2 linked regions of the Marinobacterium aestuarii genome follow. The protein of the gene in region 1 binds, or shares a complex with, the protein of each later gene. Links are inferred from orthologs where the notes say so. Each region holds a gene or a part of one and is shown on either strand. Other genes may lie near its edges. The genes, in order: sdhA and A8C75_RS17390.

Region 1 (15,519 bases):
GCCTGTGGCCGGCCGCAGCGGTGCTGTTACTGCGGGTAGTTGCGCTTTTTCGGGCCTGTGTACAGCTGACGCGGGCGGCCGATGCGGTTCGGGCTGCTGTGGAATTCGCTCCAGTGGGAGATCCAGCCAATGGTGCGTGACAGCGCGAAGATCACGGTGAACATGCTGGTTGGGATGCCAATGGCCTTGAGGATGATGCCGGAGTAGAAATCGACATTGGGGTACAGTTTGCGCTCGACGAAGTAGGGATCTTCCAGGGCAATCTGTTCCAGGCGTTTGGCGATCTTCAGCAGCGGTTCGTTCTCGACGCCCAGCTCTTTCAGTACCTGATCGCAGGTCGCTTTCATGACCTTGGCGCGCGGGTCGAAGTTGCGGTAGACGCGGTGACCGAAGCCCATGAGGCGGAAGGGGTCTTCCGGATCCTTGGCACGCTCAACATATTCTGCGATGTTGGATTCGTCGCCAATCTCTTCCAGCATGGTCAGTACGGCTTCGTTGGCGCCGCCGTGAGCCGGCCCCCAGAGTGCGGCAATACCTGAAGATATACAGGCAAAGGGGTTGGCGCCGGAGGAGCCTGCCAGGCGAACCGTGGAGGTCGAGGCGTTCTGCTCGTGGTCGGCGTGCAATACAAAGATGCGGTCCATGGCCTTGGCCAGTACCGGATTGGGTTTGTATTCCTCGCAGGGCGTGCCGAACATCATGTGCAGGAAATTTTCGGCGTAACCCAGGTCGTTGCGCGGGTACATGAACGGCTGGCCGATGGAGTATTTGTACGACATGGCGGCCAGGGTCGGCATCTTCGCGATCAGGCGGAAGGCGCAGACTTCGCGGTGGTGCGCGTCGTTGATGTCCAGGGAGTCGTGGTAGAACGCGGACAGGGCGCCAACGCAGGCAACCATGATGGCCATCGGGTGGGCATCACGACGGAAGCCGTTAAAGAAGTGGCTCATCTGCTCGTGAACCATGGTGTGGTTCTTGATGATGTGGATGAATTCTTTTTTCTGCTCTTCGGTGGGCAGCTCGCCATTGAGCAGCAGGTAGCACACTTCCAGGTAGTCGGATTTGTCTGCCAGCTGTTCGATGGGGTAGCCGCCGTGCAGCAGTATGCCCTGGTCGCCGTCGATATAGGTGATTTTGGATTCGCAGGCAGCTGTGGAGACGAAGCCGGGGTCGTAGGTGAACAGACCTTTGCCGGTGAGCGGGCGGACGTCTATTACGTCTGGGCCTTCTGTGCCGGAGTAAACGGGCAATTCGATAGCTTCATCAAGGCCGTCGACTGTCAACCGTGCTTTCTTGTCAGCCATTTGCGGCTCCTATCTTGTCGTAAGTATTACCGTGGCACGCTCATGGCATGCCACATCTCAATGTCTAGGCCCGATTTGGACCCACCCAATATAGAGATTGAATCAGGATTGTCAATTGGCTGAAGGGGTCTTATCTTCGCAGTGCAGCAAAAATCGGATAAAGCGGTAGCGAGAGAGCTTGCGCCTATAGGCCATTAGTTGTAGATGCAGGCAGTATGGGTGTTGGCGGGCATTTGGCGCGCTTAGGCGGGTCGCTGTTTCATTGTAATCTGTGGGGGGAATGCTTATACTCTCGCACCGAAGTTGCGGCGCCAACGGTGGTTTTCGCGGCTTCGACGACAGGGGTATTTACTCTCTGAGCACTTCCTAGCAACCCTGTTCTGCAATAGAACAGCCAAGTGTGAACTAGAGCCGTGACCAAAAAAAGACCTGTAAACCTAGATCTGCGAACTATTAAACAGCCCCTTCCGGCGATCTCTTCAATTTTGCATCGCATTACGGGTGTCGCGTTGTTCTTTGGCGCCATCTTTATGTTGTATGCATTGGGATTGTCACTGGAATCCGAGGCTGGATTCAACGAAGCAGTTGTCATGTTTGAAGACAGCTTCTTTGCAAAACTGATAGCGTGGGGATTGCTGTCAGCACTGGTATACCACTGCCTGGCGGGCGTTAAGCATCTGGTGATGGACGCTGGCTATTTTGAAGAACTGGAAAGCGGTCAGCTGGCAGCGAAGGCAACTCTGATTGCCGGTGCTGTGTCGATCCTTTTGGTGGGGGTGTGGGTATGGTAACCAGTATCACGAGTTTTGGCCGCAGCGGCCTGTATGACTGGATGGTGCAGCGGGTAACCGCCGTCGTTCTGGTTGCCTATGCCGTGTTCATGATTTTCTATCTCGCGTTTGGTGATGAGCTGACGTTTGAGCAGTGGAAAGGATTGTTCGACGGTACTGCAATGCGCATTTTTACCCTGCTGGCTCTGTTTTCCATGGCAGCCCATGCCTGGATCGGGCTCTGGTCAGTGTCGACCGACTACATCAAGCCGACTGGCGCGCGTTTTCTGTTCCAGTCCGTCTGTGGTCTGCTGACCTTCATATATGTCGTGTGGGGCATTCAGATTCTGTGGGGTATCTAAGCGATGACTAAGCTGCGTACGCTAACTTTCGACGCAATTGTAGTCGGTGGCGGTGGTGCGGGTATGCGTGCAGCACTGCAGCTGGCCCAGTCCGGTTTGAATACGGCCTGTGTCACCAAGGTGTTCCCGACCCGCTCGCACACGGTATCCGCCCAGGGCGGCATTACCTGTGCAATCGCCAGTGCCGATCCGAACGACGACTGGCGCTGGCACATGTACGATACCGTCAAGGGCTCCGATTACATCGGTGACCAGGATGCGATCGAGTACATGTGTTCTGTCGGTCCCCAGGCGGTGTTTGAGCTGGACCACATGGGGCTGCCGTTCTCCCGTACGGAAATCGGCCGTATCTATCAGCGTCCTTTCGGCGGTCAGTCGAAGAACTTCGGTGAAGGTGGTCAGGCTGCACGTACCTGTGCCGCGGCTGACCGTACCGGTCACGCGCTGCTGCACACGCTGTATCAGGGCAACCTGAAAGCGGGCACCGTGTTCCTGAATGAATGGTACGCCGTTGATCTGGTGAAAAATGCCGAAGGCGCTGTAGTCGGCTGTATCGCCATCTGCATCGAAACCGGCGAAACCGTTTACATCAAGGCCAAGGCCACTGTTCTGGCTACCGGCGGTGCGGGTCGCATCTATGCGTCCACCACCAATGCCCTGATCAATACCGGTGACGGTATGGGCATGGCGCTGCGCGCAGGCGTGCCGGCCCAGGATATGGAAATGTGGCAGTTCCATCCAACCGGCATCGCCGGTGCCGGTGTGCTTGTGACAGAAGGTTGCCGCGGTGAAGGTGGCTACCTGGTCAACAAGGACGGCGAGCGCTTCATGGAGCGTTATGCGCCCAATGCCAAGGACCTTGCAGGCCGTGATGTTGTTGCCCGTTCCATGATTCTGGAGCTGCTCGACGGTCGTGGCTGTGGCCCGGACGGCGATCACGTCTTCCTGAAACTGGATCACCTGGGTGAGGAAGTGCTGCACTCCCGTCTGCCCGGTATCTGTGAGCTGGCCAAGACCTTTGCGGCCGTGGATCCGGTGAAAGAGCCAATCCCGGTTGTTCCGACCTGCCATTACATGATGGGTGGCGTTCCCACCAACATCGGCGGTCAGGCGATCGGTATGGATGCTGAGGGCAATGACTGCATCATCGACGGACTCTTTGCCTGTGGCGAAGTGGCCTGCGTATCGGTACACGGTGCTAACCGTCTGGGCGGCAACTCGCTGCTGGATCTGGTGGTATTCGGTCGTGCAGCCGGTATTCAAATCGAGAAGCAGCTGCAGGAAGGCTATGAATGCCTGGATGCGACTGATGCTGATATAGAAGCGGCCATGTCGCGTCTGAATCGCCTCAATAACAGCACCGGCGGCGAAAGCGTGGCTGAGGTTCGCAAGGACCTGCAGAGCACCATGCAGCTGTACTTCGGCGTGTTCCGCGATGGCGGCAGCATGCAGAAAGGTCTGGAGTTGCTCAAGGGTCTGCGCGAACGCGTTGGCAATCTCAATCTGGAAGACAAGTCCGGCGCCTTCAATACCGCGCGTATCGAAGCTCTGGAGCTTGAAAACCTGATGGAAGTGGCTGAAGCGACTGCCATTGCTGCCGAGGTCCGCAAGGAATCCCGCGGTGCGCATGCGCGTAACGACTTCACTGAGCGTGATGACGAGAACTGGCTGTGTCACTCCCTGTTCCATCCGGTCGACAAGCGCATCACCAAACGTGCGGTGAACTTTGCGCCCAAGACCATGGAAGCTTTTCCGCCGAAAATCAGAACGTACTAAGGGGCTGTTACGATGCTGGTAAGTGTATATCGCTACAATCCTGAGACTGACGATGCGCCTTACATGCAGGATATCCATATCGATATCCCCGGTGGCAAGGACATCATGGTGCTGGATCTGCTTCAGCTTCTGAAGGACAAGGACCCGTCCATGGCCTACCGTCGCTCCTGCCGTGAAGGCGTGTGCGGCTCAGATGGCATGAACATGAACGGCAAGAATGGTCTGGCCTGCATCACGCCGCTGTCTGCGGTGGTGGAAAAGGACAAACTGGTTCTGCGCCCGCTGCCGGGTCTGCCGGTTGTGCGTGACCTGGTGGTCGACATGGGTCAGTTCTACAAGCAGTACGAGAAGATCAAGCCGTTCCTGATCAATGATACGCCGGCACCGGCGATCGAACGTCTGCAGTCGCCGGAAGAGCGCGCTGAGCTGGACGGTTTGTACGAGTGTATTCTCTGTGCATGCTGCTCCACTGCCTGTCCGTCCTTCTGGTGGAATCCGGACAAGTTTGTCGGACCTTCCGGTCTGTTGCAGGCTTACCGCTTCCTGGCGGACAGCCGTGATACGGCAACCCGGGAGCGTCTGGCGGAGCTTGATGATCCGTTCAGCGTCTTCCGCTGCCATGGCATCATGAACTGTGTCAGCGTTTGTCCCAAGGGGCTCAACCCCACCAAGGCAATCGGCAAGATCCGGAATATGTTGCTACAACAGGCGACCTGATCCGATGAAAGAAAGCGGCACCGGTGGTGCCGCTTTTTTTTGTGTGTATAAAAATGGTCGCTGGCGGTGAGTTCGAGCAGTCGGAAAAAGGTCGGTCGGCTACAGCATAGAAATATGCATCGGTTGATTAAGTTTTTTTGTCGAATGCCACGCGGCTTTGATGTGTAAAGCCTGTTACAAAAGGCGTACAATACTGCCCCGCGTTTATGCGCTTTTTTGATAGGCGTGAGGCGACACAAAACGGTAACAAAAAGGTGGCATCCAGCGGATGTTACGGAAGGAAATGGTGCAACCTTTCGTGCTGGTGTACTCCTTGAGCCAGGGTGATCAAAGAATGCAAGATGGCGTAATGGAGCTGTTATGGAAGAATGCCCACCTATATGGTGGCAACCTTTCATACGTCGAACAACTTTACGAAACCTACCTTATGGATCCAAACGCCGTTCCCCAGGAATGGCGCGAAGAGTTTGACCGACTACCCAAGGTCGGCGAGCACATCTCTCAGGATGTGCCTCACTCACCGATCCGTGAACACTTCCTCTACCTCTCCAAAAACCAGGGTCAGTCCCGTCCGGTTGAAGTCAGCAGCGTCTCGTCCGAGCATGAAAAGAAGCAGGTGCGTGTCCTGCGGATGATCAATGCTTATCGCGTGCGTGGACATCAGGCTGCGGACATAGATCCGCTTGATCTGCACAAGCGTGAGCCGGTGCCGGATTTGGACCTGCGTTTCCACGAGCTGAGCGAAGCGGACTATGACACTGTGTTTCAGCTGGGTTCACTCTTCTTCGGCACCGAAGAAGCACCGCTGAAACAGATTGTCGAGGATCTGAAACGCACGTACTGCACCACTGTTGGTGCCGAGTACATGCACATTGTTGATACCCAGGAAAAACGCTGGCTGCAGCAGCGCATTGAGCCTGTGCGCAGCCATCCGGCGCTGGAAGTGCCGGAGCGCAAGCATATTCTTGAGCGCCTGACGGCGGCCGAGGGTCTGGAAAAGTACCTCGGTGCCCGCTACGCCGGCGCCAAGCGCTTTGGCGTGGAAGGCGGCGAAGCGCTGATTCCACTGATGGACCAGCTGGTGCAGCGCGCAGGTCGTGCAGGCGCCAAGGAAGTCATTATCGGAATGGCGCACCGCGGTCGTTTGAACGTGCTGGTGAACATTTTTGGCAAGAACCCCGCCGAACTGTTCGGCGAGTTCGAAGGCAAGAAAGTGATCACCACCTCAGGTGACGTCAAATACCACCAGGGCTTCTCCTCCAACGTCATGACCCCGGGCGGCGAAGTCCACCTGGCCATGGCATTCAACCCGTCGCATCTGGAGATCGTGTCTCCGGTGGTCGAAGGGTCGGTGCGTGCACGTCAGGATCGTCGTCAAGACTCTATCGGTAGCACTGTTGTGCCGGTGTCGATCCACGGTGATGCGGCGTTTGCCGGTCAGGGGGTGGTCATGGAGACATTCCAGATGTCCCAGACCCGCGCCTACAAGACCGGCGGCACCATTCACATCGTGATCAACAACCAGGTCGGTTTTACCACATCGCGCAAGGAAGACGCGCGTTCGAGCGAGTACTGCACCGATGTGGCGAAAATGGTCCAGGCGCCGATTTTCCACGTCAACGGCGATGATCCCGAAGCCGTCAGCTTTGTAACCCAGGTTGCCCTGGACTACCGCAACGAGTTCAAAAAGGACGTCGTTATTGACCTGGTGTGCTACCGCCGCCGCGGTCACAACGAAGCGGATGAGCCGTCTGGCACCCAGCCGCTGATGTACGCCAAGATCAAGGCCCAGAAAACCACCCGCGAACTCTATGCCCAGCGCCTGCTGGAAGCCGGTGTCATCGACGCCGACGAAAGCAAGGCGATGGAGCAGGAATACCGTCGCGCGCTGGAAAATGGTGATCATGTTGCCAAGGCGCTGGTGCTTGAGCCCAATACCGAGCTGTTTGTCGACTGGCGTCCGTACCTGGGCCATGAGTGGTCCTTCGAGTGCGACACCAGCGTTAACATGAAGCTGCTGCAGGAGCTGGCCAACAAGGTCTGCGAAACGCCGGAAGGCTTTGTGGTACAGCGTCAGGTGCAGAAGATCTATGAAGATCGCAAGCGCATGGCGGCGGGCGCAATGGCTCTCAACTGGGGCTTCGCCGAGACCATGGCCTATGCCACGCTGCTGGCGGAAGGCTACCCGATCCGCCTGACCGGTCAGGACGTGGGTCGAGGCACCTTCTCCCATCGCCATGCCGTGCTGCATAACCAGAAAGATGCCAGTTGCTACGTGCCGCTGAAAAATCTGGCGGAAGATCAGCCGAACATGACCATTCTGGATTCCTACCTGTCGGAAGAGGCGGTGCTGGCGTTCGAGTATGGTTATGCCACGACTATCCCCAACGCGCTGGTGATCTGGGAAGCTCAGTTTGGTGACTTCGCCAACGGTGCCCAGGTGGTGATCGACCAGTTCATCACCAGTGGCGAGCAGAAGTGGGGCCGTCTCTGCGGTCTGACCATGCTGCTGCCCCACGGCTTCGAAGGCCAGGGTCCGGAGCATTCCTCTGCCCGTCTGGAGCGCTTCCTGCAAATGTGTGCCGAGCACAACATTCAGGTCTGCACCCCGACGACGCCGGCACAGATTTTCCATCTGCTGCGTCGCCAGGTGGCACGTCCGCTGCGCAAGCCGCTGATTGTCATGTCGCCCAAGAGCCTGTTGCGTCACAAACAGGCGACATCGACGCTGGAAGATCTGGCCGAAGGCACCTTCCTGCCGGTGATCGGCGAAGTGGATCAGCAGGATGCCGCCAAGGTGAAGCGCCTGGTGCTCTGCGGTGGCAAGGTCTACTACGACCTGTACAACCGCCGCGCTGAACAGGGTCTGACCGATGTGGCCATCGTGCGCATTGAGCAGCTGTACCCGTTCCCGGAGGCTGCGCTGGCCGAGGCAATTGCCGGTTACACCAACCTGGAATCTGTCGTCTGGTGTCAGGAAGAGCCGATGAACCAGGGCGCCTGGTATTGCAGTCAGCACCACATGCGCAATGTGTTGCAGCGTCACAATCCGGCACTGCACCTGGGTGGTGTCGGACGTCCGCATGCGGCAGCGCCTGCGGTGGGCCATATATCGGTGCATATCGAGCAGCAAGACGCGCTGGTCAACGAAGCACTCAACGGTTAATGACAGGTCGTATCGCGGGATACGACCTTGCGGAGCACACAAGGAAACAACATGTCCATCGAAATCAAAGCCCCGACTTTTCCGGAATCCGTCGCAGACGGCACAGTAACGACCTGGCACAAGCAGCCTGGCGAAGCCTGTGCGGCCGATGAGCTGATTGTCGATATCGAAACCGACAAGGTTGTACTGGAAGTGGTTGCACCGGCTGACGGTGTCATCAAGGCAATCCTCAAGGGTGAAGGCGAAACCGTCCTCAGCGATGAAGTGATTGCTCAGTTTGAAGCCGGCGCTGCCGGTACCAGCGCTGATGCAGCACCTGCTGCTGACGCCGCCGCAGGCGACGCCGACAAGGTTGGCCCGGCTGCACGCAAGCTGATCGACGAAAACAACCTGAATGCCAGCCAGATTGCCGGAACGGGCAAAGGCGGCGGCATCACCAAGGAAGATGTACAGAACTTCATCAAGTCCGGTGCCAAGGCGCCCGCGGCGGCGGCTCCTGCAGCGCCTCAGGCGGCCAAGGCTGCACCTGCACCTGTCGCCGTCAGCGTTGCTGCCGGTGAGCGGGTTGAGAAGCGCGTACCCATGACGCGTCTGCGTGCCACCATCGCCAAGCGCCTGGTGGAAGCACAGCAGAGCGCGGCCATGCTGACGACCTACAACGAAGTCAACATGAAGCCGGTGATGGAGCTGCGCAAGCAGTACAAGGATCTGTTCGAAAAAGTACACGGCGGCACGCGCCTGGGCTTCATGTCCTTCTTCGTCAAGGCGGCTACCGAAGCGCTGAAACGCTTCCCGGCGGTCAATGCCTCCATCGACGGCAATGACATGGTCTACCACGGTTACCAGGATATCGGCGTCGCCGTGTCCACCGAGCGTGGTCTGATGGTGCCTGTATTGCGTGATACCGACAGCATGAGCCTGGCCGACGTCGAGTCCACCATTGCTGATTTCGGCAAGCGCGGCCGTGACGGCAAACTGGGTCTGAACGACATGCAGGGCGGCACCTTCACCATCACCAACGGTGGTGTCTTCGGATCCCTTATGTCCACCCCGATCCTGAACCCGCCGCAGACTGCGATCCTCGGCATGCACAAGATCCAGGAACGCCCGATGGCGGTCAACGGTCAGGTTGTTATCCTGCCGATGATGTATCTGGCGCTGTCATATGATCACCGTATGATCGATGGCAAAGAGGCTGTCCAGTTCCTGGTCACTCTCAAGGATCTGCTGGAAGACCCGGCCCGCATGCTGCTGGACGTTTAAGCAGCCTACCGTACTTCTAGAGCATTTAAGGATAGGAAGAAATGTCTGATAAATTTGACGTAATTGTTATTGGTGCGGGTCCTGGCGGCTATGTGGCGGCGATTCGTGCGGCTCAGCTGGGTCTGAAAACAGCTTGTGTCGAGAAGTGGATTGATGGCAAGGGCGCTCCGGTTCTTGGCGGCACCTGCCTGAACGTGGGTTGCATCCCGTCCAAGGCGCTGCTGGAATCGACGCACAAGTACCACGAAGTGAAGGACAACGCAGCTGTTCACGGTATCAACGTCAGCGACGTGCAGATGGACGTTAAACAGATGGTCGCCCGCAAGGACACCATCGTTAAAAACCTCACCGGTGGCATCGCCGGCCTGTTCAAGGCCAACGGCGTAACCCTGCTGGCAGGTGCTGGCAAGCTGCTGGCGGGCAAGCAGGTTGAAGTCACTGCAAAGGATGGTACTGTCAGCGTTCATGCAGCTGAAAACGTGATCCTGGCGTCCGGTTCCGTGCCGGTGAACATTCCGCCGGCGCCTCTGACCGACGGTCTGATCCTGGACAACGAAGGCGCGCTTAACATCGATGAAACGCCGAAACGCCTGGGCGTTATCGGTGCCGGTGTTATCGGTCTGGAAATGGGGTCTGTATGGGCTCGCCTGGGTTCGGAAGTCACAGTGCTGGAAGCCATGGACAGCTTCCTGGCGCTGGCCGATCAGGACGTTGCCAAGGAAGCCGCCAAGCTGCTCAAGAAGCAGAAGCTGGATATCCGTCTGGGCGCCCGCGTAACCGGCACCGAGATTCTGGATGGCAAGGAAGTGAAGGTGAAATTCACCGACGCTGAAGGCGACAAGGAAATGATCGTCGACAAGCTGATCGTGGCGGTTGGCCGTCGCCCGCTGACGCAGAACCTGCTGGCAGGTGACAGCGGCGTTGAGCTGGATGAACGCGGCTTCATCAAGGTTGACGAGCAGTGCCGTACCGAGATGCCGGGCGTATTCGCCATTGGTGACTCGGTACGCGGCCCGATGCTGGCGCACAAGGCGTCTGAAGAAGGCATCATGGTTGCCGACATCGTGGCGGGCCACAAGGCGCAGGTGAACTACGATGTGGTTCCCAACATCATTTACACCCACCCGGAACTGGCCTGGGTTGGCAAGACCGAGCAGGAACTGAAAGCGGCCGGCGTGAAATACAAAACCGGCAAGTTCCCGTTCGCGGCGTCCGGCCGTGCCATGGCATCCAACGACACCGACGGTTTCGTCAAGATCATCTCTGACGAAGTCACCGATCGCGTGCTGGGTGTGCACATGGTCGGCGGTATCGCGTCCGAGCTGATCGCGCAGGGCGTCATCGCGATGGAGTTCTGCTCCACTACCGAAGACCTGCAGTTGACCATGTTCGCGCATCCGACTGTCAGCGAAGCGGTACATGAAGCAGCGCTGGCGGTGGATAACCACGCGATCCATATCGCCAACCGCAAAAAGAGATAAGCCGGTAAAACGGGCTTATGAATGGCCGGATACAAATCCGGCCATTCCTATTAGACGCTTGTCGTATAAACGAGTGAGCACGAATACTGTATGCTCGCCTGGCGGGCTTAGTATTCATAATTGACCAGACAACGGACAAGAGCATGAACCTTCACGAGTACCAAGGTAAACAGCTGTTTGCCACCTATGGTCTGCCGGTTTCCAAGGGATACGCGGTAGATACTCCGGAAGACGCAGCGGCTGCGGCGAAGAAAATTGGCGGCAGCCAGTGGGTTGTCAAGGCGCAGGTACATGCCGGTGGCCGAGGCAAGGCCGGTGGCGTCAAGCTGATCACTTCTCCGGAAGAAGCTAGCGCATTCGCTGAAAAATGGCTGGGCAAAAACCTGGTGACCTACCAGACAGATGCCAACGGTCAGCCGGTTTCCAAGATTCTGGTTGAAACCTGCACCGATATCGCTCAGGAACTGTACCTGGGTGCGGTGGTAGACCGTTCTTCACGTCGTATCGTGTTCATGGCCTCCACCGAAGGTGGTGTCGAGATCGAGAAAGTTGCAGAAGAGACTCCGGAAAAGATTCTCAAGGCAACCATCGACCCAATGACCGGTGCGCAGCCCTACCAGGGCCGCGACCTGGCATTCAAACTGGGCCTCAAGGGCGACCAGATCAAGCAGTTCGTAAGCATCTTTATGGGTCTTGCGAAAATGTTTGAAGAAAAGGACCTGGCGCTGCTGGAAATCAACCCGCTGGTCATCACCGATGCCGGTAACCTGCACTGCCTGGACGCCAAAATCGTTCTGGACGGCAATGCACTCTACCGTCACAAGGATCTGCAGGAAATGCACGATCCGTCCCAGGATGATGCCCGTGAAGCCCGTGCGGCCGAGTGGGACCTGAACTACGTGGCACTGGATGGCAACATCGGCTGCATGGTTAACGGCGCAGGCCTGGCCATGGGCACCATGGACATCGTCAAGCTGCATGGCGGCAAGCCGGCCAACTTCCTTGACGTTGGCGGCGGTGCCACCAAGGAACGTGTTACCGAAGCGTTCAAGATCATCCTGTCCGACGACAATGTTAAAGCGGTATTCGTCAACATCTTTGGCGGCATCGTGCGTTGTGACCTGATTGCCGACGGTATCATCGGTGCGGTTAAGGAAGTGGGCGTGAACGTGCCCGTCGTTGTTCGTCTTGAAGGCAACAATGCGGAACTCGGTGCACAGCGTCTGGCTGAATCCGGACTGGATATCATTGCAGCAACCAGCCTGACCGACGGTGCTCAGCAGGCGGTTAAAGCAGCGGAGGGTAAATAATGTCGATTTTGATCAACAAGGACACCAAGGTCATCTGCCAGGGTTTCACCGGTGGCCAGGGTACCTTCCACTCCGAACAGGCGATTGCATACGGCACCCAAATGGTCGGTGGTGTTACACCGGGCAAGGGCGGTACCGAGCACCTGGGCCTGCCGGTGTTCAACACCGTACAGGAAGCCGTTGACGCGACTGGCGCTGATGCCTCCGTGATCTACGTGCCGGCTGCATTCTGCAAGGATTCCATCCTTGAAGCCGCCAATTCAGGCATCAAGCTGATCGTCTGCATCACCGAGCACATCCCGGTGATCGACATGCTGCAGTGCAAGGCCAAGTGTGACGAGCTGGGCGTACGCCTGGTGGGCCCTAACTGCCCGGGCGTTATTACCCCGGGCGAATGCAAGATCGGCATCATGCCCGGTCACATTCACCTGCCGGGCAAGGTCGGTATAGTGTCGCGTTCAGGCACCCTGACCTACGAAGCGGTCAAGCAGACCACAGATGCGGGCTTTGGCCAGTCTACCTGTGTCGGCATTGGTGGCGACCCGATCCCGGGTTCCAACTTCATCGACATCCTGGAGATGTTCGAGAAGGATCCGCAGACTGAAGCCATCGTCATGATCGGTGAAATCGGCGGTTCCGCTGAAGAAGAAGCCGCAGCCTACATCAAGGCCAACGTGACCAAGCCGGTTGTGTCCTACATCGCAGGTGTTACAGCTCCGGCTGGCAAGCGCATGGGTCACGCCGGTGCGATCATCTCCGGTGGCAAGGGTACTGCGGATGAGAAATTCGCCGCCCTGGAAGACGCTGGCGTCAAGACTGTTCGCTCCCTGGCCGATATCGGCAAGGCGCTTGCCGAACTGACTGGCTGGGAAATGAAGTAAAAATCGCCTGATTTCAGACGATTAAAAAAGGCAGCTTCGGCTGCCTTTTTTTGTGCCTGCTTGCTGAAGACGGAGTAATTGACGGCAAGAAAACTGAGCCAGGCAGGCGGGCCTCGGTTGCTTCAGCTGAACAAGATTGAACGGCTGGGGTCCAGAGTTCGTATACTCAGACCAAAGTGCCTGGAGGACTGATGGATATATTGCCGCTGTTTCCGCTGCCGGTCGTGTTGTACCCCGGCTCACGCCTGCCGTTGCAGATCTTTGAGCCGCGCTATTTAACGATGGTCTCCGAATCCTTTCGCCGTCAGAGCGGGTTTGTCATTGTCCAGACCCGCAGCGATCAGGCGGTCGCACGGGGCCAGGCGCCATTCCATGCTGTGGGGGTCTATGGCGAGATCATCGACTGGGATCAGTTGCCCAATGAGCGTCTGGGTATCCTGGTGCAGGGCTTGCGGCGGGTGCGCATCGGGCCTGTGCAGGCGCAACCGGACAACCTGTTGCTGGGAGAATGTGACCGGCTGGCGGTTGAGCCCGCCGCGCCGGTGCCGCCGGAGTATGCAGGCCTGCAGCAGTTATTGTGTCAGATGCTGAAGCATCCGACCTTTGCACCCCAGGCCGCGGACACCGACACCGGGGATGCGGTGACACTGGGCTATCGTCTGGCCGACTGGCTGCCGTTTTCGGCCGAGGACAAGCAGGAGCTGCTGGCCTGCGATGGCCCGGCGGCCAGGCTTAAGCTGATTCATGACGCCATCGATTGGGATCGTTAGAGCATTTTCATCTTACCCCGATCCATATCCGGCTGCCTCTAAGTAAGGAAACACTCAAAACAACCTTGATCGACAGATAAGTGTTTCGTGAAAATGCTCTAACCACCTGGCTCGTTAACAATAAAAGGGGGTCTTTCGCAGGGATCCGCAATACAGCCAACAACGGTAGCTTTTTGATAATCCCTGTTACGACCTCCTGGTCGTGTTACTTTCTTTGCACGAACAAAGAAAGTATGTCGCCGACAGGCGAAATACGGGCTCGAAAAAATCAGCGGAGCTTCCGCCTGCAAGCGCGATCTAGAGCACTTTCATCTTACCTCGACCTTATCCGGCCGCCTCGAAGTAAGGAGGCACTCAAACAAAACAACCTCGATCGACAGCTAAGTGTTTCATGAAAATGCTCTAGCTGAACAGGGCTTCGTAGCCAAAGAGCACCAGGCAGCAGAGGCCGTAAAGCCCCAGCCCAAAGCGCCAGTTCCAGCCAAAAAACCGAAAGGCGTTGATGCCAAAGCGACCCTGCATGGCCAGGTGAGTACCGGAGCAGGGTGATACGACGACGCCCAGGGACCAGCTCATCAGGATACTGAGGCCCAGCAGGTTGGGGTCTGTTACAACGGGCATCAGCATGCCCGCGAGACTGCTGACGGTAATCACCGGATGTATGCCGAAAATGGCTGCCAGCGCGCTGAGGCCGACCAGGCCTGCGGCCTCTGCCGCCCCGAAGTGCTGCAGCGACAGCTCTATGCCGCTGTAATGCACCAGCGCCGAGATGCCGGCCATGAGTACACCCGCTGCCAGGAACAGCAGCAACTCGCCATGCATGCCGGGCACTGCCTGTTCGATATGCTGGCGATAGCGCCGGGCACCTTGGTGGCGGCTCTGGTACAGCAAGAGCAGCAGCGGCAGGGACAGGCCGCAGATCGTAATCAGGCTTAAAATGCCCAGCCAGGGCAGCAACTGGTGCCCGGCCATCACCAGCAATACCAGTACCAGCGGGATGCGCAGCGCCTCGGGCTGAATGGGATAACCGGCAAAGTCGGGGCTCTCCTTGCGTCTTGCCAGGCAGTAACCGGCCAGCAGCAGGGCGGGCAGGGCAACGCTCAGGCCGCCAAGGCTCATGGGCAGCAGGCTGGACCCCGGTGCCAGGGTGAGGGCTATGCCCATGGCGACAAAAAAGGGTGACCAGAGGGCGGCGAGGCTAAAGCCGCGGGACAGTGCTATCGCCTGGAGGGGTTGCAGCGGGTGTGCGCTGTGTAGCCGGTCGCCGATGATGGTGAGGGCGGAAAAATTGATCGCTGCACCGAACAGGTGCGTCCCCAGTAGCGTCTTCCACAGCGCCGCCCGGCCACGGGGCAGGCTGACAGGGTTTGTTGAGTCGGTATGACCGGTGTTGCCTGTTGAATTGCCTGCGGCAGCAGGAACGGCAACCAGACGCAAAAAGCCTACCGCAACCAGCATGGCGATCAGTACCTGGCTGTTGGCCAGCGCCTGGGCGCCGTAGATAAGCAGTTCGCCCTGATAGGCCGCCTGCAGCAAACCGGCAGCGCCGACGCTTAACATCAGCAGCACCTGGATTCGCTGCAGCCCGCCGAGGCGGCGGAACAGCAACAGGCCGGCGGCCCAGGCCAGAGCGCCCGGAACCTGGGGCGGTACAAGTCCGCTGAGAGCGCCTGCAATAGAGCTCAGTGCGGCGGCGAACAGTAGCCAGCCTGTTAATGC
Region 2 (15,375 bases), 2.3 Mb from region 1 along the record:
CTGCGCCCAGACCAGCTCAGCTGCAGCGGCACAAACGCCTGAAGACTGGAGCGGGAACGCGAACCTGGACGGCGCGCGCCCCTGGCGACCAGGCTGACCTTGCCGTGTTCCAGCGTAAAGCAGTCCACCAGCAGGCTGGTATCTCGGTAGGGACGGGCATGCAGCACATAAGCCGCCTGCCCATCGACACGATAGTCCATCAGAAATACTCAGTATGCATGACGGCTTCCGAAGTGCTGATCAGGCCGACCATCGCGGCGCCGCAACCCAGGGTGCGGAGGCTATGCAGCGAGCACCCGCCTTAGTCGTCATAACCCAGACTGCGCAGTGCCCGGTCGTCATCCGCCCAGCCCTTGCGTACCTTGACCCAGAGGTTGAGCATGACCTTGCTGTCAAACATGCGTTCCATGTCCAGCCGGGCATCCCGGCCGATGGTTTTCATGCGTGCGCCCTTGTCACCGATCACAATGCGTTTTTGCCCTTCGCGCTCAACCAGTATCAGCGCACTGATGGTGAGCAGGCCATACTCGTCCTGTACAAACTGTTCAATCTCGACGGTGGTGCCGTAGGGAATTTCCTCCCCGAGATTGCGCATCAATTTTTCACGCACAAGCTCTGCAGCGACAAAACGCGAGCTGCGATTGGTAATCTGATCTTCCGGGTAATAGTGTTCAGCGGCGGGCATATGCTGCTCCACCAGTTCCTCCAGGCGCGGCACATTGTGACCGTTCTTGGCGGAAATGGGGATCACTTCAGCAAATTCACGCTTGGCGGTCACCATCTCCAGGTGCGGCAGCAATTCAGACTTGTCCTTAAGCTGATCCACCTTGTTGACCACCAGTACCACCGGGCAAGGTACCCAGGTGAGCTTCTCCAGCACCAGGTCGTCTTCGTCGGTCCAGGCGGTCCGGTCAACCACAAACACCACCAGGTCGACATCGCGCACCGCATCGGCGGCTGTTTTGTTCATGTAGCGGTTCAGTGCCTTGCCCTGATCACGGTGCAGCCCGGGAGTATCGACATAGATGACCTGCAGGTCGTCTTCGGTCTTGATGCCCAGGATCTGGTGCCGCGTGGTCTGGGGCTTGCGCGATGTGATGCTCAGCTTCTGACCGAGTATATGGTTCAGCAGCGTCGACTTGCCCACATTGGGGCGCCCGACAATCGCCACAAAGCCGCAGCGCTGCTCGCCCTCGTAGGGTTCAGCGCCAGGTACTGGTGGCATTTCCGGCATTTCAAATTCATCGCTCATTCGGCTTTCTCCACCTGCAGTCCGATCAGCGCAAGCCTTGCTGCTTCCTGCTCCGCCTGGCGGCGGCTATTGCCCTCACCTTCACTCGGCACCGTCAAGCCGGTCACATGACAGCGGATAAAGAAAGTCTGGGAATGGGCTTCACCGTCGACTGCAATCAATTCATAGTCCGGCAGTGCCAGACGTCGAGACTGCAGATGTTCCTGCAGCCGGGTCTTGGCATCCTTGAGGGATTCGTTCAGATCAAGCTCTTCCAGACGCTCCTTGAACCAGCGATGGATAAAGCCACGACAGACTTCCAGGTCGCTATCCAGATAGATGGCTCCCATCACCGCTTCGGTCGCATCGGCCAGAATCGAGTCACGCCTGAAACCGCCGCTTTTCAGCTCGCCGGAGCCCAGGCGCAGATACTCGCCCAGATCAAGCTCGCGGGCCACCTCGGCCAGGGTCTCGCCCTTGACCAGGCGCGCCCGCAGGCGGCTCAGCTGACCTTCACGCGCCTGGGGAAACTGCCGGAAGAGCGCATCGGCGATAACAAAGTTAACGATGGAATCACCGAGAAACTCCAACCGCTCGTTATTGCGTTTGCCGCAACTGCGGTGAGTAAGTGCCAGTTCCAGTAAAGATGGATCGTTAAAGCTATAGCCCAGACGTCGGCTAAGATCTGCGGTCGGTTTGATCAAGGTTTTATGACTTCGTAATGCTCGTTAAATTTAACCACGGCATCGACGTTATAAAACATCGGAACCCGCTCTTCATAGACAAGATCAAAATGGATCTTGCCGTCTATATTCTCAATTTTGAGGAAATCTTCCCGCGACAGCTCGGCCCGCACCTGGTTAATAATGGCGCGATCGTAAATCGTGCGCCGAATGGAACGAAATTCCTTGGACACCTGATCCTGATCGTTAATCACATTTTCAATAATGGATTTAACGGTCGCGTGCTCCTTGTACGGTGTAAACAGCTTAAAGCCTACCGCCAGAAAAACGCCGACAACGACCATCCCCATCAGGATGGAAACGAAAGACGCGCCCTGTTCCCTTTTCACAGCATTAATCATTTCAATCCCCTATTCACCAGGCAGCTACATGATTACTCAATCAGACGCACATCGCCGAACGACGGAAGACTGAAGAAGGTTTCCCAGTGCATCCAGACGGCGAAAGCCTTGCCCACCAGCAGTTCGTCCGGCACGAAGCCCCAGTAACGGCTGTCATTACTGTTGTCGCGGTTATCGCCCATGACAAAGTACTGCCCTTGTGGCACAACCCACTCACCGACAATTCCGCTGGCGGCAACATCATGGTAGACCTGGTGCTGAACCCCGTCCAGATTCTCCGCCAGCAGCAACTGCTGTGGTTTGAGGGGCGGAAGCTGGGCCAGAAGCTGCTGCGGCTGCGGCTTTCCATTCACAAATACGGTCTTGTTCTGGTAGCGGATACGATCACCCGGCAGACCAATGACGCGCTTGATGTAATTAACCGACGGGTCTTTCGGGTATTTAAAGACGACAACATCACCCGCCTCGGGCGTATTAAAATCGACGACTTTGGTATTCAGCACCGGCAGTCGCAGGCCGAAGTGATACTTGTTCACCAGAATGAAATCACCAATCTTCAGCGTCGGCAGCATGGAGCCCGACGGAATCTGAAACGGCTCAACCAGAAAGGAGCGCAGGACCAGCACCACAAAGAGCACCGGGAAGAGCGAACGGGAAAGATCGATCCAGCCTGGCACCTGGTTGAGCTTGATCAGTGTCTCCTGCGGCAGAGCCGCCGACAGCTGCAGCTGTGCTTTCTGTACCCTGGCACTGCGCGCCGGCGCCAGCCAGAACTTGTCCACACACCAGCCAATCGCGGCCAGAAAGGTCGCAACCACAAGTACCAAAGCAAAATCGAAATTCATCGTCTGTCCTTAACTGTCAACTTTCAGTACGGCAAGGAATGCATCCTGCGGAATCTCGACCCGGCCGACCTGCTTCATGCGTTTTTTGCCTTCTTTCTGCTTGGAGAGCAGTTTTTTCTTGCGGCTCACGTCGCCGCCATAGCACTTGGCCAGTACGTTCTTGCGCAGCGCCTTCACCGTACTGCGGGCAATAATTTTGCCGCCGAGCGCCGCCTGAATCGCGACATCGAACATCTGCCGCGGAATCAGCTCCTTCATCTTTTCGCACAACTGACGGCCACGATACTCGGCGTTATCCTTGTGCAGAATCACCGCCAGCGCATCAACCTTCTCGGCGTTGATGAGAATATCCATGCGCACCAGGCGGGCTGCTTCAAAGCGAATGAAGTTGTACTCGAGCGATGCATAGCCACGGCTGACTGACTTGAGTCGGTCAAAGAAGTCGAGTACGACCTCCGCCATGGGCAATTCATATTTCACCTGCACCTGCCGACCGACATAATGCATGTTTTTCTGAGTCCCGCGTTTTTCCACGCAGAGGCCGATAACCTGGCCGAGGAATTCCTGCGGCACCAGGATGTTGGCTTCAACGATGGGCTCACGCATTTCGCGCACTGAGCCGGGATCCGGCAGTTTGGACGGGCTGTCGATGTGTACGACTTCACCGGTGTTGAGCTCAAGCTCGTACACAACCGTGGGGGCTGTGGTGACCAGATCGAGGTCGTACTCACGCTCCAGTCGCTCCTGAATGATCTCCATGTGCAGCATGCCAAGGAAGCCGCAGCGAAAGCCGAAGCCCAGGGCATCAGAGGTTTCAGGCTCAAAGAACAGCGAGGCATCATTGAGCGTCAGCTTGTCGAGGGCGTCACGGAAATCCTGGTAATCATCCGCATCCGTCGGGAAGAGCCCGGCGTAGACCTGCGGCTGAACCTTCTTGAATCCCGGCAAGATTGGCGTATCCGGCGTCTTGGCGTGGGTCAGGGTATCGCCGACCGGCGCGCCGTGGATGTCCTTGATGCCGGCGATGATATAACCCACTTCACCCGCCTTGAGCGCATCTGTCGGTGTCTGCTTGGGGGTAAAAATACCCACCTGATCAACCGGGTAGGACACCCCGGTGGATTTGACCAGTACCTTTTCCTTGCGCCTCAGCACACCGTGCTTGACCCGCACGAGGGAGACCACGCCCTGATACTTGTCGAACCAGGAGTCAATAATCAGCGCCTGCAACGGTGCGTCCAGGTCACCAACCGGCGGCGGAATATGTGTGATCAGGGCTTCCAGCACATCACCAACGCCCATGCCACTCTTGGCCGAGCAGGCAACAGCATTACTGGCATCAATACCGATGACTTCTTCGATCTCTTCGCGCACACGCTCAGGCTCGGCCTGGGGCAGGTCCATCTTGTTCAGGATGGGCAGCACTTCCAGACCCTGCTCCAGCGCGGTGTAACAGTTGGCCACAGACTGCGCTTCCACACCCTGAGCTGCGTCTACTACCAACAGTGCACCTTCACAGGCAGCAAGGGAACGGGACACTTCGTACGAGAAGTCAACGTGTCCGGGGGTGTCGATAAAGTTCAGCTGATAGGTCTCGCCGTTCAGGGCATTGTACTTGAGCGTAACGCTCTGGGCCTTGATCGTAATGCCTCGCTCACGTTCCAGGTCCATTGAGTCCAGAACCTGCGCGGCCATTTCACGCTCAGCCAGGCCACCACAGGTCTGAATGAAGCGGTCAGCCAGGGTCGATTTACCATGGTCGATATGGGCGATGATGGAGAAGTTGCGAATATGATCGAGATTGCTCACGTGTAGGATACTCGGGATCAGCTGACCCTGGATGTTAGGGCGATAATTCAAAGCGACGAAGTTTACCGTATTTACCGCAGCGCGGCTATCGAATGCACGCGCCAGGGAAGTGCCCTGCACAGGCACAGTGCTCTGTGCTCAGAGCTCTAATCGACAGCCAGAACGAAACAGGGGGCCGGATGGCCCCCTGTCTTTATTTACTCGAGTTTGAGCGGAATAAACATCGGGCTTCCCCGACGCACGATGCGCAGAGGCACCGGCCGGTCAACTGGAAGCTTTTCCAGCGCCTGTTCAAACTGAGTCACACTCTCGATCACCTCTCCGTTTACCATGGTAATGACGTCCTCAACCACGAGCCCCGCATCCGCGCCGGCGCCAGGGTTAACCGCGCGTATTACCACGCCTGAACGCAGATTCCACTTTTCCTTGCGCTCGGTATCCAGCTCGCCGACAACCAGCTCAAGGCGATTGCTCACCAGCTCATCGGCACGGCCGGATGCGGCAAGCTGATCGCTGTTTTCAGGCAGTGCCTCTATAGTGACATCCAGCCGCTCATGCTTGCCGTTGCGCACTATATCAATAGGTACGGACTCCCCGGGCTTGATGCGACCAACCTGCGGCGGAAGGTCCGACGACAAATCGATATCCCGACCATCAAAGCGGTAAATCACATCGCCTTCCATGAAGCCTGACTTTTCGGCGGGGCTACCCGGCAATACTTTTGCAATCAGGGCACCGGCAGGCTTGTCGAGACCGAAGGACTCAGCGAGATCTCGGCTTACTTCCTGAATGATCACACCCAGCCAGCCACGAGTGACATGACCCTGGGTCTTGAGCTGTTCGGCAACATCCATGGCAACATCAATTGGAATAGCGAACGACAGCCCCATAAAACCGCCTGAGCGGGTGTAAATCTGTGAGTTTATGCCGACAACCTCGCCATTGAGGTTAAACAGCGGACCACCGGAGTTACCCGGATTGATCGCCACATCAGTCTGGATAAAAGGTACGTAGGACTCGTTGGCCAGTGCACGTTCGGTGGCACTGACGATCCCTGCGGTCACTGAATGGTCAAAGCCAAAGGGCGAGCCAATGGCAAGAACCCACTCACCCGCTTCCAGCGCCTCCGACGAACCAATACGCACAAAGGGCAACCCGGTCGCATCAATTTTCAGCACCGCCACATCCGCTCGCTCGTCCGAGCCAATCACCTGGGCTTCAAGCTCGCGCCGGTCACTGAGGCGTACCAGCACCTTGCCAGCTCCCTTGACCACATGATGATTGGTAAGAATGTAACCGTCTTTACTGATGACAAAACCGGAACCCAGCGAGCGCGGCGCGGGACGCGGCTGCTCGCCCAGCTCCGGCAACTGCTTGAAGAAATGCTTGAACATCTCAGGAATCTGCTCCGCATCAGGCCCCTCGAACGGATTGAGCGCAGACGCCTGGCCGGTCTTCTCTTTGGGTACCGTACTGATATTGACCACTGCAGGCGCCGCCTCCTTCACCAGACTTTTGAAGTCAGGCAATTCGGCATGCGCAGGCAACCATACCAGACACAACAGAATGCTGAGTACTACTTTCATTGACTGCATGGATTCAGACCTTTTGAGGGCACACTAGATAATATTCATCAGTACAGGCTGGTAACGACAGGAGCGCGCCAGACGTTGCCCGGCGCCCCTGACCAGCAACAAACCCGCTGCCAGACCAAAGAAGCTGCCAATAACCGAGGGCAACTCGGACACACCGTAAAAGGATCCCAGGTATCCACCCAGAAAGAGCAGGACAAGAGGCAGGGTATAGAGCAGCACCGAGGCTTGCAGAAAACTGCCTTCCTCGATGCCGACACTGACCCTGTCACCTACGCGCGCCACAAGGCCATGCGGGTTATCAATCAGCAGACGTTCGCTGCGCTTGCTGGCATATTCTGCCAGTACACGCTGGCCGCATCCCTTGCTGGCGCTGCAGCTCTGGCAGGTGCCTGTGCGATCGGACTCAACCCAGATACCTTCGCCATCCACAGCCACCACAACAGCATCTTCCTGCAGCATTTACTGGCTGACCTGAACTGAAGCGGCAATACGATCCGCAATCATCAGCGGCACATCACCCACAACCGTCACGAAGTCATCACCGCGACGTTTTCCGACCGCGATCATGTCCTTGGACTGCGCAGCGCCGGCGGCAACCGTCTGACGCCCGAACGGTTCGATGCAAACGGATACCGAATGACGCCCATCGGAAAACAGCATCACTTCAGCATCGGGCATCACTTCATGACGCACCTTGGTAAAGCCATCCGGCAACCACTGAGCTCGCCAGCCTGGTTCTTTGACGCCAAGCATATGCTGATGCTGATCGATGTAGCGCTCAAGCCCGCGTGACAGTCGAATCACATCCGCCTGCGGAGCTCCCTGGGCGGCATAACCACTCTCGTGCCCATAGCGGGCCCGCACGAAATCGGCGGAACTGCTCACCGACGGCAACAGGTATTGCGGCTGGCTGCTGGCAACCGTGTTTATCGGCTCAGCATTGAAGCCCTGCACACCCAAAATGACCACTGCCGTCACGGAGGCGGCCGTGGCCATGCTGATCAGCGGCTTCCAGTAACGCCCGGCTTCGATCTTGCGGGGAGCCGTTTCCTGCTCGGCATCGAATTCTCCTGTATCCAGCAGCGGCCCCACATCAGCACTGGCTATCTGCGCCATCACACCGGCACTGATATCAGTAATCACCGTATCGCGCTCGCCCTTGAGGGCTGAGCGTGTCAGGTGGTAACGGCGCCACTTTTCACCCATCGCCGGCTTCTCATCCAGCGTAGACAGCAGCCGACGCGTTTCAAAGTCATTGGCTTCACCGTCCACAAGCGCCGACAGGGTATCGTTGAACTCATCACTCATGGTTTTCCCTCAAACACATTCTCGTCATGTTCCCGGCAGCTCTCCGTCACTCCGCCAGAAAAGGCACTATCTCTTTATCGATCGCCTCTCGCGCCCTGAAAATACGGGAACGAACCGTTCCCACCGGGCAATCCATGACATTGGCGATATCTTCATAACTTAAACCATCGAACTCGCGTAACGTCAGCGCAACCCGAAGGTCTTCGGGCAATTTATCCAACACACGTTTAACGATGGCTTCAAGCTCATCCCGATAAAGGTTGTTCTCGGGCGTTTCGATATCCTTGAGCTGACTGTCTCCACCAAAATAATGTGCATCCTCCACCGCCACATCAACATCCGGTGGACGGCGCCCTTTGGCAACCAGGTGATTTTTGGCCGTATTAATGGCAATTCTGTACAACCATGTATAAAAGGCACTATCACCACGGAATTTCGGCAAGGCACGGTAAGCCTTGATGAAAGCTTCCTGGGATACATCCAGCGCTTCGTGGTGGTCATACACATAACGCCCAATCAGGCCAATGATCTTGTGCTGGTACTTTTTTACCAGCAGATCATAAGCTCGACTGTCACCCGCCTGCACACGCTTCACCAGCTGCCCGTCAATCGCGCTCTGACTCTCGTTTGACACTCCAGATCCTTATGTTCCAAGGTACTACTTCCCCTACTGCAGGGGATTTAATGACGTGAGTATGGCTGTGCCGACTACGTCATTGCAACCTCTCAAGAGCCGGGTATCGCAAGCTAAACAATATGAACCTGGGGTGAATGGTTAGTTCCGACCGAATCGGAAAAATTTCCCGTCAAACGACACAAAAGGTTCACGCAGGCAGCCCCTGCATTGCATAATTGCTGTTTGGCATCCCGCACTACGGCTCTCAGGGTTAAGCATGACCAGCGAACATATCCATGACGTTTTGATCATTGGCAGCGGAGCGGCTGGCCTGACACTGGCTTTACAGCTTCCCACGCACCTGAGCGTCGCTGTATTGAGCAAGGGACAGCTGACCTCCGGCTCTACCTGGCTGGCCCAGGGCGGCATTGCTGCCGTGCTCGATGCAGGCGATACGACCCAGGCCCACTACGCTGATACCATGATCGCCGGCGCCGACCTGAGTCGCCAGCAGGCGGTCGAATATACGGTGACCCAGGGCACTCGCAGCATCCAGTGGCTGATTGAGCAGGGCGTCCCCTTTACCCGCGAAGACAGCCAATTGCACCTGACCCAGGAGGGCGGCCACTCCCACAGACGCATTATCCATGCCGCCGATGCAACCGGCAGAGCAGTACAGGAAACCCTGATTCAGCAGGCCCAGTCTGCCAGCAATATAACGCTGTTTGAAAACTGCATCGCGGTTGACCTTATTACCCGTGAAAAGCTCCGCCTGGCAAACAATCGCTGTGTTGGCGCTTATGTCCTGGACAGCGGGTCCGGCGAGGTACAGCTGTTCCGGGCCGGTCAGGTCGTACTCGCCACCGGTGGCGCATCCAAGGCCTATCTCTACACCAGCAACTCGGACGGAGCCTCCGGAGATGGTATCGCCATGGCCTGGCGCTCAGGCGCCCGGGTTGCCAATATGGAGTTCAATCAGTTTCATCCCACCTGCCTGTACCACCCGCAGGCCAAGTCATTTCTGATTTCCGAAGCTGTGCGCGGAGAAGGCGGTCACCTGCTGCTGCCGGATGGCGAACGCTTTATGCTGCGCTTTGATGAGCGCGGCGAACTGGCACCGCGCGATATCGTCGCCAGAGCCATTGACCACGAAATGAAGCGCCTGGGCTGTGACTGCCTTTACCTCGACATTTCCCACAAGCCGTCCGACTTCATCAAGGGTCACTTTCCGACCATTTACACCAAGTGTCTGGAGCTGGGTATCGACATCACACGCCAGCCCATTCCCATAGTGCCCGCCGCCCACTACACCTGTGGCGGCATCGTGACCGATATCCGCGGGCGCAGCGATATCCCCGGGCTCTATGCGATCGGCGAAACGGCCTTCACCGGCCTGCATGGCGCCAACCGGCTTGCCTCCAACTCCCTGCTTGAATGCCTGGTGTTCGCCAGCGCGGTTGCGACCGACATCGCCGCCAGCCAGACGATATCGCCGGACAGCAGCATTAGCGTACCGGCCTGGGACTCATCCCAGGTCACCGACTCCGACGAAGACGTTATCATCTCCCATAACTGGGAAGAGCTCCGTCGCTTCATGTGGGACTATGTGGGTATTGTTAGAACCAACAAGCGACTGCAGCGGGCAAAGCACCGCGTCGATCTGCTGCAGCAGGAAATCACCGAGTATTACAGCAACTACCGCGTCACCCGGGATCTGCTGGAATTGCGCAATCTCGCGCTGGTATCAGACCTGATTATTCGTTCAGCCATGCAGCGCACCGAAAGCCGGGGCCTGCATTACACCCTCGATTATCCGGATCTTGCCCCCGAGGCACGCGACACCATTCTGACGCCGGTTAACTACGAGTGGCCTGATCAGGTGCACTGAGCTGCAAAGGCGCAAGCCTGGCGATCACACTCAGGCGCCTGAAGGCATCGGCAGTTACACTGTCAGGCAAGAGTACCAGCCGCCGCCGTCGGCCACCGGCATGAACTCTCAATATCAGTAGCCAGCGCCAGGCCAGCACCGACTCCAGCGTATCGACCGTCACCCAGCCCTGCTCCGCCTCATAGAGCGCAACAGTATGCAGGTCCGCATCCCAGCGCAGTGCCTGTACAGCATCCCTGCGCTGACGGTAACTCAGCCAGAGGTTCAGCCCTGCAACAACAGCCAGGCACAGAATCAGAGAGGACGGGAGTACCGAAAGTGCAAGCAGCACGACAAGTGTGAGGTGGCTTGATAGCTGCAGCCACCAGAGCATGCGCGACGGCTTGAGCGTAACTTCAAGCGGGCTGAACACGGTCCAGAATCATCTTCACCATCCGGGCAATCTCAGGGTCGGCCGCAACCTCACGCTGCATAAACCAGACAAACAAATCCTGGTCTTCACAGGCGAGCAGCTTTTCAAACCTTAGCTGATCCTCCAGCGGCAACTGACTAAAGGCCTCGTCAACAAAAGGCACCAGCAGAACGTCCAGTTCAAGCATGCCGCGCCGACTCTGCCATCTCAGACGTCGAATATCCTCGTCACTGTACATAGGGCTCTAAATACTCTTAGTGTGAATGATGCAGGCGTTTTATCACTTAAGTCACAAGGCAGCAACCCATGCCTTTAAATGTCCTGTGCGAAAATCACGGATTTTCAAATTCCACATACAAAAAAGCCCCGACCGAAGGTCGAGGCGTTTTCGTTGAATAAATACTTGGCGCCTCGCTGGCGAGCCGTCCCGCAGACAAGTATGCTGCGGTCGTCAAACCGGGTCAAAGCTGCGCTTCGACAAGTCCCGTTTTGACCCTACTATCACATGGCAGGACGGCCGCGAGCGGCGCTGTCTACCGTCCCCATGTGAGGGTCATCGCCAGTCATTATCCCATACGGAAAAACCCCGGCCTCATCGAGACCGGGGTTTCCGTTATTAAATGCTTGGCGATGACCTACTCTCACATGGGGAAACCCCACACTACCATCGGCGATACCGCGTTTCACTACTGAGTTCGGGATGGGATCAGGTGGTTCCACAGCTCTATTGTCGCCAAGCAAAACTTGTACACTATGGATTCTGGCCTCGACAGATTGTGGCCTGTCGCGACGTGTCTTAATTCGATTATGTCTTGTCTGCAGCACAAGCTCGTGCCAATGCGTCAATCTCGTCTCTCTCGTGCTTTTCGCCTGCTCGTTCTTTTCAGTCGGAGCAGGCAACCAAACGCCTTGGGCGTTATATGGTCAAGCCTCACGGGCAATTAGTACGGGTTAGCTCAACGCCTCGCAGCGCTTACACACCCCGCCTATCAACGTCTTAGTCTTAAACGGCCCTTTAGGGGGCTCAAGGCCCCAGTGAGATCTCATCTTGAAGGGGGCTTCCCGCTTAGATGCTTTCAGCGGTTATCCCGTCCGAACGTAGCTACCCGGCAATGCCACTGGCGTGACAACCGGAACACCAGAGGTTCGTTCACTCCGGTCCTCTCGTACTAGGAGCAACTCTTCTCAAATCTCAAACGCCCACGGCAGATAGGGACCGAACTGTCTCACGACGTTCTAAACCCAGCTCGCGTACCACTTTAAATGGCGAACAGCCATACCCTTGGGACCGGCTTCAGCCCCAGGATGTGATGAGCCGACATCGAGGTGCCAAACACCGCCGTCGATGTGAACTCTTGGGCGGTATCAGCCTGTTATCCCCGGAGTACCTTTTATCCGTTGAGCGATGGCCCTTCCATGCAGAACCACCGGATCACTAGAACCTACTTTCGTACCTGCTCCACGTGTCAGTGTCGCAGTCAAGCACCCTTCTACTCTTGCGCTCAATGCATGATTTCCGACCATGCTGAGGGTACCTTCGTGCTCCTCCGTTACTCTTTGGGAGGAGACCGCCCCAGTCAAACTACCCACCACACAATGTCCTCGAACCGGATTACGGTCCAGAGTTAGAACCTCAACAGTACCAGGCTGGTATTTCAAGATTGGCTCCACGCAGACTGGCGTCCACGCTTCAAAGCCTCCCAGCTATCCTACACAAGTAATGTCAAAGTCCACTGTGAAGCTATAGTAAAGGTTCACGGGGTCTTTCCGTCTAGCCGCGGGTAAACTGCATCTTAACAGCTATTTCAATTTCACTGAGTCTCGGGTGGAGACAGTGTGGCCATCGTTACGCCATTCGTGCAGGTCGGAACTTACCCGACAAGGAATTTCGCTACCTTAGGACCGTTATAGTTACGGCCGCCGTTTACCGGGGCTTCGATCAAGAGCTTCGCTTGCGCTAACCCCATCAATTAACCTTCCGGCACCGGGCAGGCGTCACACCCTATACGTCCACTTTCGTGTTTGCAGAGTGCTGTGTTTTTAATAAACAGTCGCAGCCACCTGGTATCTTCGACTCCCAACAGCTCACCCCGCGAGGGGGTCACCATCAGGAGCGTGCCTTCTCCCGAAGTTACGGCACCATTTTGCCTAGTTCCTTCACCCGAGTTCTCTCAAGCGCCTTGGTATTCTCTACCTGACCACCTGTGTCGGTTTTGGGTACGGTCAGCGGTAACCTGAAGCTTAGAGGCTTTTCCTGGAAGCGTGGCATCAACGACTTCAGTTCCTAAGAACCTCGTCATCAGATCTCAGTCTTAAGGGGGACCGGATTTGCCTAATCCCCCAACCTACATCCTTAAACGCAGACAACCAACGCTGCGCTCGCCTAGCCTTCTCCGTCCCCTCATCGCAGTTACCGCCGGTGCAGGAATATTAACCTGCTTCCCATCGACTACGCATTTCTGCCTCGCCTTAGGGGCCGACTCACCCTACCTCGAATAGCGTTGGATAGGAAACCTTGGTCTTCCGGCGTGGAGGTTTTTCACCCCCATTATCGTTACTCATGTCAGCATTCGCACTTCTGATACCTCCAGGATGCCTCACAGCTTTCCCTTCAACGGCTTACAGAACGCTCCTCTACCATGCCATAAATGGCATCCACAGCTTCGGTGTATCACTTAGCCCCGTTATATCTTCCGCGCAGGCCGACTCGACTAGTGAGCTATTACGCTTTCTTTAAAGGGTGGCTGCTTCTAAGCCAACCTCCTAGCTGTCTGAGCCTTCCCACATCGTTTCCCACTTAGTGATAACTTTGGGACCTTAGCTGGTGGTCTGGGTTGTTGCCCTTTTCACGACGGACGTTAGCACCCGCCGTGTGTCTCCCATGATTGCACTCACCGGTATTCGGAGTTTGCATCGGGTTGGTAAGTCGGGATGACCCCCTAGCCGAAACAGTGCTCTACCCCCGGTGGTGAGACATGAGGCGCTACCTAAATAGCTTTCGAGGAGAACCAGCTATCTCCGGGCTTGATTAGCCTTTCACTCCGATCCACAGGTCATCCGCTAACTTTTCAACGGTAGTCGGTTCGGTCCTCCAGTTGATGTTACTCAACCTTCAACCTGCCCATGGATAGATCGCCCGGTTTCGGGTCTAATCCCAGCAACTAAACGCCCTATTAAGACTCGGTTTCCCTACGGCTCCCCTAGACGGTTAACCTTGCTACTGAAATTAAGTCGCTGACCCATTATACAAAAGGTACGCAGTCACGGTCTCAAGAACCGCTCCCACTGCTTGTACGTACACGGTTTCAGGGTCTATTTCACTCCCCTCACAGGGGTTCTTTTCGCCTTTCCCTCACGGTACTGGTTCACTATCGGTCAGTCAGGAGTATTTAGCCTTGGAGGATGGTCCCCCCATGTTCAGACAGGATAACACGTGTCCCGTCCTACTCGTTTTCATTGATAAGGCGTTTTCGCATACGGGGCTATCACCCACTACGGCGGCACTTTCCAGCGCCTTCTGCTAACACCAAACCAACTTAAGGGCTAATCCCCGTTCGCTCGCCGCTACTAAGGGAATCTCAATTGATTTCTTTTCCTTCGGGTACTTAGATGTTTCAGTTCCCCGAGTTCGCCTCTTAAAGCCTATGTATTCAGCTAAAAGATACCCAGTAAACTGGGTGGGTTTCCCCATTCAGACATCTCCGGATCAAAGGTTGTTTGCCACCTCCCCGAAGCTTTTCGCAGGCTACCACGTCTTTCGTCGCCTCTGACTGCCAAGGCATCCACCGTGCACGCTTCGTCACTTGACCATATAACCCGAAGGCGTCTGGTAAGGACGAGAGTTCGATAAGATTTTTCGCCATTGGCGCTTGTACTACAGTACAAGACATATCTCGAATTAATTCGAATCCATATTGTTAAAGAGCGATAAAGCAAGCTTGAAGCGATAAGCTTCGAGCTGACAGCTTTAAGCGATAAGCTTCAAACCGTGATCGGTGTGCAACTTATGACTTACAGCTTTCTTTTAAATGGTGGAGCTATGCGGGATCGAACCGCAGACCTCCTGCGTGCAAAGCAGGCGCTCTCCCAGCTGAGCTATAGCCCCGGAACCGGGTATACACCAGAAGACTAGGCCACTGGCTTTTGGCGGACTTGACCACCGTACAGATCACCAAGTTTTCGCAATATTGCGGAAAACTGGTAGGCCTGAGTGAACTTGAACCACCGACCTCACCCATTCTCTATCATGGGGAGTGGGGTGCGCTCTAACCAGCTGAGCTACTACAACTTTCCTGCCGGAAATTTGGTAGGCCTGAGTGGATTTGAAGTACCGACATCACCCATTCTTTATCATAAAGAGTGGGGTGCGCTCTAATCCATCGATCTACATCAATTTTCAAACCTGTAAAATTGGTAGGCCTGAGTGGACTTGAACCACCGACCTCACCCTTATCAGGGGTGCGCTCTAACCAGCTGAGCTACAAGCCTACATCGTCAAGCTCTTAGCCTTGCGGCTACAAGCTCTTTTATCCACAGGTTATCCCCGCGAATATTTCGCTCTCTTTAACGTTTGATCAGATAATTCGT

The links.
Region 2: the proteins of sdhA (region 1) and A8C75_RS17390 are in contact, whole or in part, in a crystal structure (PDB 6C12), measured with the Escherichia coli proteins. The link is inferred for Marinobacterium aestuarii from one-to-one orthologs.

The regions. Positions count from the first base shown.
Region 1 is NZ_CP015839.1:1,676,084-1,691,602, forward strand. Bases 1,966-4,825 are described here. They hold sdhA (succinate dehydrogenase flavoprotein subunit), read left to right. Parts: upstream 1,966-2,439; coding sequence 2,440-4,212; downstream 4,213-4,825. Other genes in these bases: sdhC (succinate dehydrogenase, cytochrome b556 subunit), read left to right, coding at 1,966-2,095; sdhD (succinate dehydrogenase, hydrophobic membrane anchor protein), read left to right, coding at 2,089-2,436; A8C75_RS07505 (succinate dehydrogenase iron-sulfur subunit), read left to right, coding at 4,225-4,825. Also shown: gltA (citrate synthase), read right to left, coding at 27-1,304; more of sdhC, read left to right, coding at 1,718-1,965; more of A8C75_RS07505, read left to right, coding at 4,826-4,929; A8C75_RS07510 (2-oxoglutarate dehydrogenase E1 component), read left to right, coding at 5,264-8,095; odhB (2-oxoglutarate dehydrogenase complex dihydrolipoyllysine-residue succinyltransferase), read left to right, coding at 8,147-9,358; lpdA (dihydrolipoyl dehydrogenase), read left to right, coding at 9,400-10,839; sucC (ADP-forming succinate--CoA ligase subunit beta), read left to right, coding at 10,983-12,149; sucD (succinate--CoA ligase subunit alpha), read left to right, coding at 12,149-13,030; A8C75_RS07535 (LON peptidase substrate-binding domain-containing protein), read left to right, coding at 13,222-13,800; A8C75_RS07540 (hypothetical protein), read right to left, coding at 14,203-15,519. UniProt on the Escherichia coli protein: Two distinct, membrane-bound, FAD-containing enzymes are responsible for the catalysis of fumarate and succinate interconversion; the fumarate reductase is used in anaerobic growth, and the succinate dehydrogenase is used in aerobic growth.
Region 2 is NZ_CP015839.1:3,984,674-4,000,048, forward strand. The notes cover bases 9,400-12,115. They hold A8C75_RS17390 (FAD assembly factor SdhE), read right to left. Parts: upstream 11,027-12,115; coding sequence 10,772-11,026; downstream 9,400-10,771. Other genes in these bases: nadB (L-aspartate oxidase), read left to right, coding at 9,400-10,376; A8C75_RS17385 (protein YgfX), read right to left, coding at 10,345-10,788. In the rest of the region: DNA repair protein RecO, read right to left, coding at 1-200; GTPase Era, read right to left, coding at 302-1,225; rnc (ribonuclease III), read right to left, coding at 1,249-1,935; A8C75_RS17345 (DUF4845 domain-containing protein), read right to left, coding at 1,932-2,315; lepB (signal peptidase I), read right to left, coding at 2,348-3,160; lepA (translation elongation factor 4), read right to left, coding at 3,170-4,969; A8C75_RS17360 (DegQ family serine endoprotease), read right to left, coding at 5,167-6,564; A8C75_RS17365 (SoxR reducing system RseC family protein), read right to left, coding at 6,589-7,023; A8C75_RS17370 (MucB/RseB C-terminal domain-containing protein), read right to left, coding at 7,024-7,872; RNA polymerase sigma factor RpoE, read right to left, coding at 7,919-8,506; more of nadB, read left to right, coding at 8,766-9,399. UniProt on the Escherichia coli protein: An FAD assembly protein, which accelerates covalent attachment of the cofactor into other proteins.